2 regions of the Actinoplanes sp. NPDC049598 genome follow, and region 1 is predicted to be linked to the other one. Evidence: riboswitches for the same ligand, from Rfam matches in the RefSeq annotation. Region 1 holds a riboswitch; the other holds the start of a gene.

Region 1 (3,982 bases):
GAGACCAGCAGGAACGCGAGCCCGCCGGTCGCCATCGCGTGGGCGTAGCGGACCAGCTCGGGCTTGCGCCCCTGCCGGAACAGCGCCCGGTGGAAGGCGACCGGCGCGATGATCATCGCGGTCGCGCCCGCGGCGGCCAGCAGGGCCACGACGTACGTGTCCTTCTGAAATTGCGTGACCTTGGGGAAGCCGTTGCTGAACGGCAGGGTCAGCAGGAAGGCGAACAGGATCTGGATGCCGGTCTGCGCGACGCGGAGCTCCTGGAGGAGATCGGCGAAGTTGCGGTCCCAGCGCTGCTTCTCGGTCTCGTGCTTCATCCGGGGCTTCTCGGGGGGCATGCCGCGACGGATACCCCGAGGTGAACGTGAATCAAACTCCCCGGATGCGTGCGATGGCCGCCGCACTCAGGGCGGACGCCGCCTGCTCGGGCACCCAGTGGCTGATACCGCGCATAGCGACCATTTGGTAGTCGGCGTCGACCCAGTCCCGGGTGCGCAGGGCGGCGGTCAGCGAGACCACGCCGTCCTGGTCGCTCCAGACGTACGTGGTGGGCACGCGGATCAGCCGTACGTCCTTGAGCTGGTCCCCGGTCAGCGCCCGGTACCAGTTCAGACCGGCGGTCAGCCGGCCCGGCTCCCGCGCGGCGTCCACGTAGAGCTGGGCCCGCTCGCCGATCGGCCGCAGCATCCAGCGCAGCACCGCGGCGTCCCGGCTCAGCAGGAACCGCTCGGCCACCGGCGACTGGAAGACCTTGAAGTACGCCATCCGGGCCCGCTGCGACGGCCGTGTGCGCAGGGCCAGCCGCAGCGCCTGGGGATGCGGCACGGAGACCGCGGTCAGCGTGCGGACCCGCTCGGGATAAAAGGCGGCGAGCAGCCAGCCGATCTGCGCGCCCCAGTCGTGCCCGATGACGTGCGCGGACTCCAGGCCCAGGGCGTCCAGGACGCCGACCGCGTCGGCTGCGGCCTCGCTGAGGCGGTACGCGCCGACGTCGGCCGGCCGGGCGCCGGGGGAGGTGCCGCGCTGATCCATGGCGTACGTCCGCAGGCCCGCCTCGTGCAGCTTCGGCGTGAGCAGGTCGAACTCGCGGTGGTCCTGCGGAAAACCGTGCAGCAGCAGGACCGGGTCGCCGTCCTCCGGGCCGCCTTCGAAGACGTCGAAAGTCAAACCCCTGGCCTTGACCTCCATATGTGATCACTCCCTCGATAGGCGTAATGAAAAACCAGTGTTAGCGTCATCGAAACTAATACAGCGAAGTTCATTCGCGACGGTGGAGACGCCGTCGTCGGCTTGCGCACCTGCAACTCGAGGTAGGTCGCGAATGAACTTCGTCCGACAGGGGAGCGCACAGCGCTGAGAGTGCGGGCAACCGCAGACCCTCGCACCTGATCTGGGTAATGCCAGCGCAGGAAGTTCGGTCTTTCCTCCAGCCGCGCCGTCGTCATGACGGCGTGCGTCTCCTCCCGGTACCCACTGGGAGGTTTCACATGAACAACCGTTGGCGCACCATCGACATCGTGATCGCCTCGATCATCGCCGTCGCGTTCGGCGTGATCTTCTGGGCCTGGGGCCTGCTCTGGAACGGCCCCGCCGACGCCATCCCGCTGCCCGGCCGGGCCGTGCTGTACGGCGTCTGGCTGGTCCCGGCCGTGCTCGGCGCTCTGATCGTCCGCAAGCCGGGCGCCGCCTTCTACACCCTCAGCCTGGCCGCGCTGGTCTCGGCCGCGATCGGCACGAGCTGGGGCTGGACGCTGATCATCCAGGGCCCGCTCGAGGCCCTCGGGGCCGAGCTCGTGTTCGCCGCCTTCGCCTACAAGTCCTACCGCCTGCCGGTGGCGCTGCTGGCCGCCCTGACGGCCGGGGTGGTGGCCTCGGTCTACGACGCGTTCGTCTGGTACGGCGGCACGTCGTGGGCCACCATGCGGATCTGGTACATCGTCCTCACCGCGATCTCCTCGCTGGTGATCGCCGGTTTCGGCAGTGTCGCGCTGACCCGCGCGCTGGCCCAGACCGGCGTGCTCGACCGGTTCGCGGCGGGGCGTTCGCGTGCGCTCGTCTGATCTGGTCTAGTTCCCGACATGAGTGAGGTCGTTCTCCGCGGTTTCGGCTGGCGGCACGCGGGCCGCCGCGCCTGGGCCGTCCGCGACGTCGACCTGCGGATAGCGCACGGCGAGCGGGTGCTCCTGCTGGGTCCCTCCGGGGCCGGCAAGAGCACCCTGCTGGCCGCGCTGGCCGGGCTGTTGCCGGAGGACTCGGGCGAGGCCGAGGGCACCATCGAGATCGACGGACTGGAGCCGCACAAGGCCCGCGACCAGGTCGGCATCGTCTTCCAGGACCCGCAGACCCAGCTGGTCATGGCCCGCAGCGGCGACGACGTGGCCTTCGGCCTGGAGAACCGCGGGGTGCCGGCGGCCGAGATCTGGCCGCGGGTCAGCGACGCGCTCGACCGGGTCGGTTTTCCCTATCCGATCATCCGCTCGACCGCGGCCCTCTCCGGTGGCGAGGCCCAGCGGCTCGCCCTGGCCGGGGTGCTCGCCCTGCGCCCGCGCCTGCTGCTGCTCGACGAGCCGACGGCCAACCTCGACCCGGACGGCGCCGCACTGGTCCGCGAGGGCATCTCGTCGGCCCGCATCGACGCCTCCATGATCATCGTCGAGCACCGGGTGGCCGAGGCCCTGCCGCTGGTCGACCGGGTCGTCGTGCTGGAGCCGGGCGGCGGCATCCGGGCCGACGGCGCGCCCGAGGTCGTGTTCGCCGCCTACGGCGACCGCCTGGCCGACGAGGGCGTCTGGGTTCCCGGATTCACCATCCCCCCGCTCAAGTCAAGGTCAACTGCTTCGACCGCGCTGGTACGGGCGGAAGGGGCCACAGTGGCAAGCCGGCTGAACCCGGTGTCGCTCGGGGTGGGTGCGGGCGAGGTCCTGGCGGTGACCGGCCCCAACGGCGCCGGCAAGTCCACGTTGGCGCTCCTGCTCGGCGGTCTGCTCGCGCCCAGCGGCGGCCAGATCCGCGGCTTCGACGACCCGAAACCCCCGCACCGCTGGCGTGCGGCCACCCTGACCGGCCGGATCGGCTCGGTCTTCCAGAACCCGGAACACCAGTTCGTCACCACCCGCGTCGTCGACGAGCTGGCCCTCGGCCCGCGCCGGCTGGGCCGCTTCGACCAGCAGGTCATCGACGACCTGCTGGAGCGCCTCCGCCTGACGAGGCTGGCGCAGGCCAACCCGTACACCCTCTCCGGCGGCGAAGCCCGCCGCCTCAGCGTGGCCACCGCCCTGGCCACCGCCCCCCGGATGCTCGTGCTCGACGAGCCCACCTTCGGCCAGGACCGCCGCACCTGGATCGAGCTGGTCACCCTCCTGGCCACCCTGCGCGACGACGGTCACGCCATCGTCGCCGTCACCCACGACGACGACTTCGTCCAGACCCTGGCCGACCGCACCTTCCCCCTCGGCACCCCGCGCCTCCCCAACCCCCTCCCCCGCCGGCGGCGCGCATGAGCTCCCCTTCCCGCCTCGCGCCGGCCGACCTCTGTCTCCGTGGGCGGCGGCCATGAGTTTCGTTCTTCAGCCGATCGCGGATCCGGCGGCGCCGCTGGCCCGGCGCAACCCGGTGGCCAAGCTGGGCGCGGCGCTGCTGTTCACCCTGCCGCTGATCTCGACGCTGGACCCGCTCACCCCGGCCATCGCCCTGGCGATCGAGCTGGCGGTGCTCCCGCTGTTCGGCGTACGCCTGCGGGTTCTGGCCCGGCGCGCCTGGCCGCTCCTGATCGCCGCGCTGGGCCTGCTGGTCACCATGGTCATGTTCGCCGCCGACCGCGGCGGCCGGCTGCTGCTCGACTTGGGCCCGTTCGACGTCACCACCGGCGTGCTGATGGCCGCCCTCGGCCTGATCCTGCGCCTGTTCGCCATCGCCGTCCCCGGCGTGATCGTCTTCGCCACCACCGACCCCACCGACCTGGCCGACTCCCTGGTCCAGAACG
Region 2 (3,982 bases), on a different contig from region 1:
AGCTTGATCAGATCGGTCTCGAAGGCCTCGCGGGCCAGGTGGGCCGTCTTGACCGCGTCGCCGGCCGTGTAGCAGCCGGCCGTGTTGGGCAGGATCCGCACGCCGAGCCGGTCGAGCATCGGCAGCAGACCCGGGCCGGCCGCGTCGACCCGGCGCAGGGCCACCGTGACCAGGTCGGTTCCGGAGGCGACGATCGCCTGTTCCAGGGCGGTGAGACTGTTGGCGCCGCCGGTGCCGAGGATGAGCCGCGACTTGTCGAACATCGTCAGCCTCCCTGGGCCGCGGTCAGGACCTCGACCGTGTCGCCCTCGGCGAGGGTCACGGTGGGCCAGGTCGAGCGGGGCACGACCTCGCCGTTGACCGCGACCGCGACTCCGCGCCGAGCCTCGGTGAGCGACTCGACCAGAGTCTGCACGGACAACTGCTGGTCACCGTCGAAGCTGCGCCCGTTGACGGTCAGCCGCATCAGAACCTCCTCGGGTCGAAGTCGGTCGGCGTCGCGATGCCCTCCAGCAGGTCGGCGGTCAGGGCCGCGGTCACCGGGGCGAGCAGGATGCCGTTGCGGTGGTGCCCGGCGGCGACGATGCGGCCGGGCGCGAAGTAGCCGATCAGGGGAGCGTTGTCCGGGGTGCCGGGGCGGTGCCCGACCGTCGTCTCGGCCAGCTCCAGCTCGGCCAGACCCGGCACCAGCTCGATCGCGGCCCGCAACAGGTCGTACACCCCGCCCGCGGTGATCAGGCTGTCGGTGCGTTCCTCCTGGGTGGCGCCGACGACGATCTCGCCGTCCTGGCGGGGCACCACGTACACCGGCCGGCCGTCGACGGTCGCGTCGAGCACGTGCCGCAGCAGACCCGGCTCGCCTTTCAGGCGAAGGACCTGACCCTTGACCGGCCGTACGGGGAGTCCGGTGAGCCGGGCCGTGCCGGTGCCGGCCGCCACGACGATCGTCCCGGAGTCCACGTCGGACAGTGAGTCGACCCGCTTGGCGACGATCCGGCCGCTCAGCTTCGCCCGGAGCGCGGCCACGACCCGGCGCGGGTCGACCTGCCGCTCACGGGGTGAGTGCACGCCGGCCCGTACCCGCGGGCTGAGAGCCGGCTCCAGCGACCGCAACTCCGACGGGCGCAGCAGCGGAAGCTGCTGTTTCGTCCAATGCCGGGCCGCGGAGGCCACGTCGTCCGCGGTCATCGCCAGGCTCAGCGTTCCCGTGTCGTCGTAGCCGACGTCGACGCCGAGCCCGGCCGCGAAGCCGGGCCACAGGTCGGCCGACCGCTCCATCAGCCGCACCAGCGCCGGGTCCTCGAACGCCGACTCGCCGCCGGGGGCCAGCATGCCCGCCGCCACGTGCCAGGCGCCCTCGTCGCCGCCGTCGAGCACGGTCACGTCCCGGCCCCGCTCGACGAGCTGCCAGGCGATCGACAGGCCGATGATCCCGCCGCCCACCACCACGACGTCGCTCATGCCAGCGCCTTCAGGAACGCGATCGTGACACCGGCCGGGTCGCCCGCCACGGCCGAGATCGCGGCCACGCCGTACGCCCGGAGAAGCGGCACCCGCTGCGGGGTGATCCCGCCGATCGCGATGACCGGCGTGCCCGGCACCGCGGCGGCGACCCTGGCAATCCCCTCCGGCCCGATCGGATCGGGGAGTCCTGCCTTGCTGGTGGTGGCGAAGGCCGGCCCGGACCCGAGATAGGACGCCCCGTCGCGGACCGCCTGTTCGGCGGCTTCGGGCGTACGGCACGTGGCGCCGACGATGGCCGAGGGACCGAGCACCCGCCGCACCGCAGCGACCGGCAGATCTTCCGCACCCACGTGGACACCGTCGGCGCCGGCCGCCAGGGCCACCCCTACCCGGTCGTCCACCAGGCAGATCGCGTCACCAGCGCGCCGGCACACGTCGAGGGCGGCCACGGTCAGCTCGTAGGCCGCGCGATCGGACTTCTTCTCCCGCACCTGGATGGCGACCGGCCCGTGGCCGACCGCCCCTCGCACGACGTCGAGCGAGTCGGTGACTACATGCAAACGAGGAAACAACGAACGCTCCTCCCTGCGCCGGCATGACCCGGATCAGGTTCTACGGTCGGGGGCTGCGTCGGCCCCCCTCTCAGCCCGGTGCACCGGACTCCCGTGGGGTTGTTGTTCGGACCATAACCGGTCCGCGGCGAAAAAAGCTAGGAGCCGGAAATCACAGCCGGCTCCTCGCCGCATGATCAGAGCTTGTAGAAGGTCACGTAGTGGTCGGGGGTGAACCAGGCTTCCTTTGTGGAGCGGTTGACCACGATCCGGTACGCGTCGCGGGTGGCGCCGCGGGTGCGGGAGTAGACGTCGTACTCGTTGTAGGTGGCGTTGAGGGGGAGTTGCTGCTCGCGGTTCTGGAAGGTGCCGCCGGTGTAGTTGTACTGGCCGTACGGCCAGGAGTACCAGCCGCTGCTGGTCGGCCAGCCGAGCGACGACCAGCCGGTGCGGGCTGTGCGGGCGGCTGAGCAGCGCGAGATCGTGCAGCTCGAGTAGACGGCGGCCTGGGCCGCGTCCGTGGTCGTGGGCGCCACCACGGCCGGCGCCACCAGGGCGGTGCCGGAGAGGGCGAAGACCATCGCGAGGCCGGCCAGGAGCCGGCGGAGGCGGGGTTGCCGGTCAGGGGTCATGACCACATCGTGGAGCGCGGGGAGGCCGCGCGGTACCTCCCCGATGGATCATTCCATTGATGTTTGCCTATCGATTACCGGCCCAGGCCGCCGACCCAGTCGGTCAGCTCGCCCTCCCGGCCCTGCTGGGCGGCGCGGGGCTGGGGCGGGGTGAAGCCGTCGAACGACGGTGTCGGCAGGACACCGGTGTCCGACGGGCGCAACTCGTGATCGGGGCGCTGGGCGGCGGCCGAGGCGCGGGCCGCGACGGCGGCGGCGACGCTGGCCCGGCCGGTGATGGCCTGCGCGGCGCCGGCCCCCGGCGGCGGGCCGGTCGGGCCGGTCGGGCCGTTGGCGGCCTGGGCGATGGCCGACGGCTGGGACTCGCGCTGGGGGAGCGGCGGGCGCTCGGGAGTGGGCGCGCTCTCGGCCGGCGCGCCGACCGGGCCGCGCCGGAACACCGCGGCCAGCACCGAACCGAACACTCCGGCGCCGGCGGCGGTCATCGCCGCCCAGTAGGGCACCTCCTGGTAGCGGTCGGCGCCCGCGCCGGGGCCGGCGATCAGATAGGCCACGGTCAGCAGGGCCGGGCCGGGCAGGCCGGCCAGCGCGATGGCCGCGGTCGAGGCCTGCCGGCGACGGGCGGCCAGGCCGATCAGCAGGCCGCAGATCAGGGCCAGGGCCGGCATCGTGAACAGCGCGGCCTGGTCGACGGCCTTGCCCGGCAGGATGCTCAGGTCGAGCACGCCGAGGCGTACGGCCGGAAGGTCTTGACCTGGCCGCAGTGACGGGGCCACCGAGGCGACCGCGAGGACCCACACGGCGACGGTCAGCGTGATGATGCTCCAGCGGGCCACCGTGCTGCGCAGGGCGGCGTAGGCGGCGAAGATGCCGATGGCCGCCCCGAGCGCGGCGCACGCGCCGACCACGAAGACCGGGTCGACCCCGGCGACCTGCGCGTTGCGGGCCGGCTGCATGGTCAGCGGGACGATCGCGGCCGCGCCGAAGCCGGCCACGACGGCGGGGACGAAACGGGCGCCGGCGGGTGGGTTCGGGGGCAGCTGGGTGCGGCCGACCACGGCGCCGATGGCGGCGGCGGTCATGGCGAACCAGGCCACCCAGGCCAGCTGGGCGATCCACTCGTCACGCGCGGTGACCTCGACGACGCGGGTGAAGCGCAGGAAGCCCAGACCGTAGGCCAGGCCCAGCTGACTGGCCCCGCCCAGCGCGGCAACGCCGAACGTGGCCCCCAACAGCTTCGCCCAGGTGCGGAAAGTCATGCCCGGCACGTTACGGAATCCTCTCCCGTGAACGCCACTGGGACGTCCGATTCTTAAGGCAGTCCAAAATCCGGCT

Evidence for each region. A riboswitch is a leader RNA that binds a small molecule or an ion and turns the genes downstream of it on or off. The one in region 1 is predicted to bind thiamine pyrophosphate.
Region 2: linked by a shared signal. The riboswitch ahead of AB0J66_RS21785 (thiamine phosphate synthase) and the one ahead of AB0J66_RS26780 (ECF transporter S component) in region 1 are both predicted to bind thiamine pyrophosphate.

What each region holds. Positions count from the first base shown of each region.
Region 1 is NZ_JBFAOX010000012.1:113,693-117,674, reverse strand. Features, by position in the region: gene AB0J66_RS26790 (DUF6328 family protein) at 1-317, opposite strand, end outside; gene AB0J66_RS26785 (alpha/beta hydrolase) at 370-1,188, opposite strand; TPP riboswitch at 1,328-1,430, shown strand; gene AB0J66_RS26780 (ECF transporter S component) at 1,488-2,060, shown strand; gene AB0J66_RS26775 (ABC transporter ATP-binding protein) at 2,079-3,500, shown strand; gene AB0J66_RS26770 (energy-coupling factor transporter transmembrane component T) at 3,553-3,982, shown strand, end outside.
Region 2 is NZ_JBFAOX010000009.1:130,369-134,350, forward strand. Features, by position in the region: gene AB0J66_RS21770 (thiazole synthase) at 1-263, opposite strand, end outside; gene thiS (sulfur carrier protein ThiS) at 266-466, opposite strand; gene thiO (glycine oxidase ThiO) at 466-1,461, opposite strand; gene AB0J66_RS21785 (thiamine phosphate synthase) at 1,458-2,036, opposite strand; TPP riboswitch at 2,030-2,141, opposite strand; gene AB0J66_RS21790 (ribonuclease domain-containing protein) at 2,213-2,647, opposite strand; gene AB0J66_RS21795 (hypothetical protein) at 2,722-3,906, opposite strand.